DNA from 2 places in the Gluconobacter sp. Dm-73 genome. Region 2 is predicted to be linked to the other one. Evidence: riboswitches for the same ligand, from Rfam matches in the RefSeq annotation. Region 2 holds a riboswitch; the other holds the start of a gene.
What was found. A riboswitch is a leader RNA that binds a small molecule or an ion and turns the genes downstream of it on or off. The one in region 2 is predicted to bind thiamine pyrophosphate.

Region 1: linked by a shared signal. The riboswitch ahead of JK176_RS04065 (TonB-dependent receptor) and the one ahead of thiC (phosphomethylpyrimidine synthase ThiC) in region 2 are both predicted to bind thiamine pyrophosphate.

What each region holds. Positions count from the first base shown of each region.
Region 1 is NZ_JAERLW010000003.1:147,388-152,382, forward strand. Features, by position in the region: gene JK176_RS04055 (MFS transporter) at 1-711, opposite strand, end outside; gene JK176_RS04060 (methyl-accepting chemotaxis protein) at 839-2,266, opposite strand; TPP riboswitch at 2,454-2,583, shown strand; gene JK176_RS04065 (TonB-dependent receptor) at 2,676-4,995, shown strand, end outside.
Region 2 is NZ_JAERLW010000008.1:63,316-68,310, reverse strand. Features, by position in the region: gene JK176_RS09960 (FAD-dependent oxidoreductase) at 1-375, opposite strand, end outside; gene thiC (phosphomethylpyrimidine synthase ThiC) at 372-2,165, opposite strand; TPP riboswitch at 2,276-2,409, opposite strand; gene JK176_RS09950 (SgcJ/EcaC family oxidoreductase) at 2,464-3,018, opposite strand; gene JK176_RS09945 (SDR family oxidoreductase) at 2,996-3,742, opposite strand; gene JK176_RS09940 (DJ-1/PfpI family protein) at 3,987-4,802, shown strand; gene JK176_RS09935 (carotenoid oxygenase family protein) at 4,847-4,995, opposite strand, start outside.

The sequences.
Region 1 (4,995 bases), on a different contig from region 2:
AAACAGCATGAACAGGATGGTCCGCAGGTCATCGCGCTTCCAGACATACCGCACCCCCGACAGCAGATCCTGCTTTTCCTGATGCGCGCTTTCCGGCTTTCGGGCCGAAAGACGGTGCAGATCCTGCGTCCGCAGAGACAGGAGCGACATCAGCACACCATAGAACGAAAATCCGTTCAGGATGAAGGACCATCCCGAACCGAGTTCCGCAATACAGAATCCGGCGACCGCAGGTCCGATCATGCGGCCTGCATTGTAAGACACGGAATTGAGCGCCACCGCATTCGGCAAGTCTTCCTCGCCCACGAGTTCACCCGCAAAAATCTGCCGGACCGGACTGTCAAATGCCGCAACACATCCACTCAGAAAGGCGAACAGATCCACCTCCCACAACCTGACCATCCCCGTCACCACCAAAGCCCCGAGTGCGATGGCCAGTGTACCGAGAGCAGCCTGTGTCAGAAGCAGGAAGCGATGTTTCTCTACCCTGTCAGCGATTTTTCCGGTCCAGAAAATCAGGAGAAGCGGCGGCGCAAGCTGAAGCGCAGTAACAATCCCGACTGCCGTTGCGTCATGTCGGGTGAGTTCCGTCAGGACCAGCCAGTCCTGCGTCGTCATCTGCATCCAGGTTCCGATATTCGAAACCAGTGCCCCCATGGCCCAGACGCGGTAATTCCGCCGCCCCAGAGATCGGAAGGCCCCGCCCATCATGGGCAGGCCCCGTCATTCAGCGCAGAAAGAAAGAGCGGACTGACAACCATGGGCGTCAGTGTCGGGAATATCGGCTCCGATGTCGAGACATGTCAGGAAAATGCGTCTTTCACTTTCCTGAAAAGCCTCAGAAACCCGCCGGAGCCAGTTCACGGGGTATGGACCCCGGTCTCCTGCCTGCGGCCTGTGCCGGGCTGAAACGGAATTTGGACAGTTCGGCGAACAGATCCTTCGCCTCGTTGCTCAGATTCCGGCAGGCCACATTGACCTCTTCCACCATTGCGGCATTGCGCTGCGTCATCTGGTCCATTTCGTTGATGGCCTTGTTGATCGTCTCAAGACTCTCGGCCTCACCCGTCGTGGAGCGGGAAATGTCTTCAAGCAGCAACGTGATGCCGTCCACATGCTCACTGATGACCTTCATCGAGCGGTCCGCGTCCCCGACAAGCTGGACACCCTCTTCCACCTGTCGGCCCGAAGACGTGATGATGTTGCGGATATCCTGCGCCGATTTGGCCGAGCGCTGCGCAAGCGCCCGGATTTCCTTGGCCACAACGTCAAAACCCTGACCGGCCTCTCCCGCGCGGGCTGCTTCGATCCCGGCATTCAGCGACAGAAGATTGGTCTGGAACGCGATTTCCTCAATCAGGCCCAGAATGCTCTCGACCTGTCGTGACGACGTCCGGATTTCGCCCATAGCCCGGTTGGCCGAATGCATGATCTCCGAAACCACGACCGTCTGCCCCCGCGTTTCAAGAGCCGTTTCACGCGCCCTCACCGCAGAACGCGCCGTTTTGCCGACCGTCTGGGTAATGCTGTTAATGGAGGCGGCAGACTGGGCCAGGGTAATGGCCTGACGTTCCGTCCGTCCGCTCAGTTCCGTCGAAGCCGAGGCAATTTCGGCGGTTCCGTTAGCGATGACGGAAGTCGCATCGGAAATCTTGGCGATCGCCGTCCGGTAGATCTGGATGAGCGTGTTGAAATTCTGCCGGAATTCCTCGAACCGGTCCTGAAAACCGTCGCCGAACATGAAGGTCAGATCTCCTTCCTTCACAATCTCCAGCCCGGCACAGATGGTTCCGATCGTCTCATCCTGCACACGGCGAATCCGCTCGCTGCGGCCGGACAGTTCCTTCTGGATCTGCGCCGCATCGCGCGCTTCTTCCGCCGAATTTTCCTGAAGGGCCAACTGCTTCTGACTGTTCTCCCGGAACAACTGGAGAGAGCGTGCCAGCCGCCCCGCACAGTCACGATGATGAAGGCACGGAATGGTGATGTTGAGAGCGCCACTCGCAACCTTCTCCGTCGCAGCGGTAATCTGCTCGAAAGGCACGGCAATCACATGAATGGCGAACCGGGCGATCAGAAGTGTCAGTCCAACCTGAAACAGCAGCCCCATGCACTGCGACAGCATCTGTTCATGCTGGTAATGAACAAACAGACGGTCACAAAGCTGTTCGACCACAAACTGTACTACGGCGATCAGAACAAGAAGCGCAAACAGCACCTTGATTTTCTGCCGAACATAGGCCGTTTTTTCAATCCAGTTTAGCATGATCGCCTTTATTGACCTCAGGTCTCACGCCCCGTTCAGGCACTGGCGTGATGTTTTTTGAAAACTATACATGTCGTTATTAATAAAGAATGAAGAATACTCTCGAAATTGTTTGCAACACTTCCCCTGCACGGCCCTGACAGAATCTGCTCATATTGACAATTTTCCGTCCCCGGAGGATTGCTGAGGTTTCACCGTGGGGAGCCCCGGCAAGGGGCTGAGATTCTGCTGGCATGACGCTTGTTCGTCATAGGGCGCAGTGACCCATTGAACCTGATCCAGTTCACACTGGCGGAGGGATGGTGGTCGCTGCCTGCCGGACGCATTCTCACGATCCCGCCAGCCAGCAGCTTGACCCTTTCCTGTCAGCGCTGAACACCCATTGCTTGCAGGCGAGGCGTTTTCCATCATGGCCCACGGACACCCCGGAGACTCTGCTGCGTCCCGCCTGCGGTATCATGGCATCCTGCCCGCCCTGATCGGCACCACGGTCTGCCTGTCCGTCGCCCACGCGGCCGATACGAGGAAACCGCAAGCCCATCACACAGCCCCGGCCCCTTCAGCCGCGACTGCACAGCACCCTGCCACTGCATCTGGCCCTGCCGAGCATATTGTCGTCCACCGAATTCCAGACACCGCTTCCGGAAACCAGCCGGGAGGCGGGCTGATCCATCCGCAGGACGGCGTGAAATCCGTCAGCACGGTCAGTCAGGATTTCATTTCCAAACAGGCTCCCATGGCCACGGCCTTCCAGCTTGCCGCCATGCTGCCCGGCGCCAATGTGTCATCGTCCGACCCGATGGGATTTTCTCCCAATACCGACATCACCGTCCGCGGACTCGATAACAGCGCCATCGGTTATGTGCTCGAAGGCATGCCGCTGAACGACGTCGCCGCCTATTCCGGCACGCCTAGCCAGTTCGCAGACAGTGAGAACTATCAGGAAATCGCCCTGTCGCAGGGCTCGGCCGATCTGGACAGCCCGGTCCTGAACGCCGCCGGGGGCCTGATGAACCTGACCTTCCGCGACCCCGCCAAAAAAGCAGGTGGAGACGCCAGCGTGTCTTACGGATCCTACAACACCAACCGCGAATTCATCCGCCTCGACACCGGCGACATCGCCCATACCGGCATCCGTGGCTTCGTGTCCTACTCCCACGGCGCGACCGACAACTGGCGCGGACCGGGACGCGACGAAAAGCAGCATGTCGATTTCAAATTCCTCAAGGAATGGGGGCAGGGCAACCGCGCCAGCCTCATCGGCACCTTCAACACGACCATCACAAGCTGGTATCCCGAACCCACGATGGACACATGGAAATCGGACGGGATCAAAGGCCAGAACAACCTGCTGGCCCATTATGACAGCAGCAATCCGGAAAACGGCGCGAATTACTGGCGTCTGTGGCGGGACGGAGAGCGCACGCTTTACGGCGGCGCGCCGGTCCATCTGACGCTGACCGACCATCTGACGCTGGACGTCACACCCTACGCGCAGCTTGCATATGGTAACTGGCCGGGCGGAAGCACCCTGTCCGAAACCGGGCTTTACCAAGGCACACAGGCCCTGTCCGACACGCTGAACCTTCCCGGCGCGCAGGACGGCGTGGGCGTCGTCCGCGCGGATTACACCCAGCGCAGCTACCGCTCGGGCTTTACCAGCGCGCTTCACTACAAAACCGGCTGGAACGATTTCGTCCTCGGGTACTGGTACGATTACGGTGACGACAACGAGCAGCAGCCCTTCACGGCGGTCCAGACCAACGGCTATGCGCCGGACATCTGGGCGCAAAACGGCCGCGACGTGATCCGCCTGTCCAACGGCGAACGCCTTCTGGGCGGCAGCTTTCACACTATTTCACAGACCAACGCGCTATTCGTCGGCGACCACATGTCCCTGCTGCATGACCATCTGGCCATCGACCTCGGGTTCAAGGCCGTCATGATGAGCCGCGATGGCACGAACAGCATGCCGGGCCCGCAATACCATGTCGGCTCCAACAGCATGGAGCCCCTGCCCCGCCTCGGCGTGCGCTGGCGCATTGACGCGGAAAACCAGATCTTCTTCAACGCCACGACCAATTTCCGCGCCCCGGACCAGAGCGCGCTGTACAACACCTATGACCCCTCTTCGGGCGAAATGTACGGAACCGGATCGGCCGATGTCCGCAACGAATATTCCCTTTCCGAAGAGCTGGGATACCGCCGCACGGGACGCTGGATCATCGGCAGCCTGACGCTGTTCAACTACAACTTCACCAACCGCCAGATCTCCACGCAGGCCGTCCAGAACGGCTCCGTCGTCAGCACGACGATGAACGCGGGTGGCCAGACCTCACGCGGCGTGGACGTGGAAATCGGTCTGCGCCCCTGGCATCATTTCAGCCCCTATGTCTCGGGCGAGTACCTGCATGCCACGATCGACAACGACCTAATGTCGGGCGGCGACCTGCTGCGCACCCGTGGCCGCATCGCCGTGCGCAGCCCGACGCTTCAGGCCGCGGCCGGGCTGAGCTACGATGACGGGCATATCTTCGGCGTCGCCACCGTGCATTACACCGGCCACCAGTACGCGACCTTCATGAACGACGAGCGCGTTTCGGATCACACGACCGGCGATCTCGCCATCGGCTACCGCTTTTCGGACCATATCCATCTGCATCAACCGACCCTGCGGATGAACTTCATCAACATCACGAACGAACACTACCTTTCCGGCGTGGCAAGCC
Region 2 (4,995 bases):
GAACAGTCCGCGCGCAAACCGCCCCTCCAGATCCGGCTCCAGATCGCCGGGGACGACCCAGTCGTGCTGCTGTGTGGCACGCGCAAAACGATCCAGTTCGGCGCCGTCACGCGGCGGGGCGACAACAAGCGTGCCACGCTTTGTGACGCCCGGAACATGGGCCGCCCACCATTTCACCGCCGCCTGCCCCTGCGCCACGATCAGGTCGGGCGCGCTTTCTCCCTCACAGAACGGGGCCAGCATTCCCCCCGCAAACCGTGATGCCGCCTCTGGACTGCCCTCCGGGACGATGACTTCCACGTCAAGACCCCAGTCGGAAAGGGCCGTGGCGCAACATAGCGCTGCAACCCCCTCCCCCAGGACGGAATGGATCATTCCGCCGGTTCCGTCACGGGTACATAAAGCGCGCCGCCTTCCCGGAACTTCCCGGCCATTTCTTCCATCCCAGCCTGCTTTTCCGCTTCCGCCCGGATGTCATGGGAGATCTTCATCGAACAGAATTTCGGCCCGCACATCGAACAGAAATGCGAGACCTTATGCGCCTCTTTCGGGAGGGTTTCGTCATGCATGGATCGCGCCGTATCGGGGTCCAGCCCCAGATTGAACTGGTCTTCCCACCGGAACTCGAACCGCGCGCGGGACAGCGCATCGTCACGCATCTGCGCGCCCGGATGCCCCTTCGCCAGATCCGCCGCATGGGCCGCGAGCTTGTAGGTAATGACGCCGGTCTTGACGTCGTTCCGGTCCGGCAGGCCCAGATGTTCCTTGGGCGTCACATAACAGAGCATCGCCGTGCCGAACCAGCCGATCATGGCCGCACCAATGGCAGAAGTGATGTGATCGTAACCCGGCGCAATATCGGTCGTTAGTGGGCCAAGCGTGTAGAACGGTGCCTCATGGCAGTGCTCTAGCTGCTTGTCCATGTTGGCCTTGATCTTGTGCATCGACACATGGCCCGGCCCCTCGATCATGACCTGACAGTCCTTCGCCCAGGCGATTTTTGTCAGTTCGCCAAGGGTTTCCAGCTCTGCGAACTGCGCGGCGTCATTGGCATCTGCAATCGAACCGGGGCGCAGGCCGTCGCCCAGCGAGAACGACACGTCATAACGGCGGCAGATATCGCAGATTTCATCGAAATGCTCATACAGAAAGCTCTCGCGATGATGATGCAGGCACCATTTTGCCATGATGGAGCCACCGCGGGAAACGATGCCCGTCACGCGGCGGGCCGTCAGCGGGATCATGTGCAGACGGACACCGGCGTGGATGGTGAAATAATCCACCCCCTGCTCCGCCTGTTCGATCAGTGTGTCGCGGAAAATTTCCCATGTCAGGTCTTCCGCAATTCCGCCGACCTTCTCCAGCGCCTGATAGAGCGGAACCGTCCCGATCGGCACGGGTGCGTTGCGGATGATCCAGTCGCGGATGTTGTGAATGTTACGGCCCGTCGAGAGATCCATGACCGTATCCGCGCCCCAGCGGATGGACCACACCATTTTCTCGACTTCTTCTTCCATCGAAGACGTCACGGCCGAATTGCCGATATTGGCATTGATCTTCACAAGGAAGTTCCGGCCAATAATCATCGGTTCGAGTTCGCGATGATTGATGTTGGCGGGAATGATGGCCCGACCCGAGGCAATTTCCTGCCGCACGAATTCCGGCGTCACGAAATCCGGGATGCTGGCTCCGAAATCCTCGCCGTCGCGCGCCTCTTTCAGGGCTTCCGTCCGGCCGATATTCTCGCGGATGGCGACAAATTCCATTTCCGGCGTGATGATCCCCGCACGGGCATAGGCCATCTGTGTCACCGCGCGGTCTCCAACAGCCCGCAGAGGACGGCGTTGCTGCGGAAAGCTCGGAGTCAGACGATCCCCCTGTGCAAAACCGTTATCAGCTGCCGTGATCGTGCGCCCTTCGTACTCTTCCACGTCTCCACGATCGCGAAGCCAGTTGCCCCGGCTGTCCGACAGGCCCTTTGCGATGTCGATGCTGACGGCGGGATCGGTATAAGGGCCTGAACTGTCATAGACATTCAGCGGACATTCACCTGAAACCGCAATCTGCCGCAGCGGCACTGCGATGTCGTGATGCACGCCACGGACATGGATTTTGCTGGAGGCCGGCAGAGGACCGGTCGTAATAGCGGGAATGGAAGCGTTCATGTGGTGTCTCCTCAAGCGCACTCGAAAAGACCCAAGAAACGTGAGGCAGAAAGGGAGCCGCCGCCCCCAGTGCCCTAACGGACACGGAAAAGGCCAGATCGGCCCGAGAAGGACATGCCCTCCGGTCTTCCTACGCCAGCATCAACTGGGTCAGGTTCAAAGGGTCGCCTCACCGTGGCGCCGGTTTCCCGACGTCACCAATTGGCCTCTCAGTCCCCTAGGCGGGACTCCCCTGACAGGAAGCGACAGTGCTGGAGAAGCGTCAGAAGATCAAGAGCAGAGTGCGTCTGCCGTGCTCTTATGGTTCTGCAGCATGAGTGGGAGAATTATCTGACCACATATCTCGATGGATCTTCCATTTGCCATCCTGCTTGAGCAAAACGATCGTCTGTTTGCCGCGCTCGATAACCTGACCTTTGGTATCAAGCATCCTGATTTGAGAAAGGCTGGTTGCAGCGTTTTCACCACCATAAATCTCATAGTGATCGAATGTGGCACCGCCAACGAGATCAGGCCGCAAGGTCTTCTCAAAATAAGCGAGAATGGCAGCCCGGCCGGAAATTGGGTCTGCGTTGGGGGGCAGCAGTCTGGCGTCATCAGTGTAGAGGCGCGAAATTGCCTGAAGATCGCCCTTGGCGAGATCGGCAGCGAACTGCTCGGTCACAGCCTTTACGGCAGCCGCATCCGACGGTTGCGTGCTGGCTGCCATGGCAGGCGCGCATTGCAGAACGAGCGCCATCGAGGCGCCGAGAAAAGAAGCGAACGGTTTTGTAAATGTCATGACGAATGTCCCGGTGATAAAAAGTCGTTGAAGCGATCGATCCTGTATTTCAAAGCTGCGAACAACCGCCATCGACCACCAGTTCTGTGCCGACGACATATTGGGATTCGTCGCTTGCGAGGTAGAGAACTGCAGCGGCGATTTCTTCAGCCCGGCCCATGCGTCCAAGAGGAACGCTCGCAGCGAACTGGGTTTTAAAGTCTTCCACTTCGGTTTCAGAAAGACCGATCTTGTTCAGAAGCGGCGTTTCGATCCCGCCGGGTGCGACCGCGTTGACACGGATTTTGCGACCGAGCAGCTCATAGGACCAGCTCCGCGCGAAAGACCGGACTGCCGCTTTGGCGGCTGCAACCAGCGACAGGGCATGTTTGCCGGTCTGGTCGATAAACGAGGTCGTCAGAATAACGGATGCCCCCTCACGCAGTACGGGGAGTGCCGCCTGCATCGTGAATACGGCACCTTTGACACTGACATCCATGACGTCGTCATACTGACGTTCACCAATTGACTGTAAGGGTGTCGGAATGACGTAACCGGCGTTCACAAACAGAATATCGAGGCCGCCGAATGCCTTCTGGACCTTGTCCGCAACGGAGGTCATGGCGTCGACAGACCGCACATCGGCCGCCAGAACCAGCGCCTCTCCGCCCAGTTCTGCATGCACATCGGCAAACCGGGTTTCATCGCGCCCCGTGACGGCAACGCGCGCTCCTTCTGCGACAAACCGCTTTGCAGTCGCAAGGCCGATACCGCTCGTACCGCCCGTGATGAGGGCAGTTTTTCCCGAAAGTCTCATATCAGATCCCCATATTAGAAAAACGTGACAGGCGTCCCGGACGCGATCACCGTTTCCGTTGATCCTATCAAAACGCATTATGACCTAAAGGACGTATTTCCCTCTATTTAAGACATATCGCCTTGCTATCCACATATGGCGCAAAACAAGGGAAATAGGTCCTTTAGGAAATTCTCACAGAGCATTACGTCTCAAGACCGTCCAGCAACCAGCCCTATGGGGCAGGAGACATGAGGAGACGGAGATGCCTGAAATTTTCGATGAAACCTTCCCGGAAGAATTGACCGAGGCAGGGAGCGCACGGCGGCGCATGATGCTCATGGGGGGCGCTGCGATTGCTGCAACGGCGGCAACGCGCCTTCTGCCGGAAAGCGCACGGGCGGCTGTGTCGGGGACAGCCGAAAAACCTATAGATTTTCTGTTTGCGATTTATCCGAACGGAACACTTCTTGATTTTGCTGGCCCCAACGAAATCCTGTCGCGCATTCCCAACACGAATGTTCGTTTTGCCAGTCCTGAGGGCGGTTTCGTCACGCTGGAAAAGGGCATTGTTTTCGGGCCAACGGAAAAGCTTTCCGATATCGACAAGGTCGATGTCATTTGCGTGCCTGGCGCCCTGAATCTTTCGGCCATGATGAAGCCCGAGACACTGGGGCATGTCCGGCGTCTGTCCGAGACGGCGAGATATGTAACCTCCGTCTGTACCGGCTCTATTATCCTTGCGGCTTCAGGGGTTCTCAAGGGACGGCGGAGTGCCTGTCATTGGGCATTTCTGAACATCCTCAAAGAATATGAAGCCATTCCCGATCCTGCGCGGATTGTGAAGGATGGACGCTTCATGAGTGGCGGCGGAGTAACGGCCGGTATTGATTTCGGTCTGGCGATCGCGGCTGAACTCCGTGGGGCGCAAGCCGCGCAGGAAGTGCAGCTTCTTGTGCAGTATGATCCGCAGCCACCTTTTCATGCTGGCAATCCTGCGGAGGCGCCCCCGGCAATTCGTGACGTGGTTTATAAGAAACTTCCGGGCTCTCAGAACGGCCTGATGCGCCCGGTTCTTTAATCTGTAGAGACCAGATACGCACCAGAAAATGGTGCGTATCTGTTTCAGGCCGCAGGAGATGGCAGAGTGTCGTCGGCGATCCATTCGCCGTGAAAGCCAAACGGCACCCGGACCGGCAGGCGTATTGTAGCGACAGGCTCCCCAGTAAAATCCTGAGCATCCAGAATAACAACATCGCTCAGATTTCGGGCCA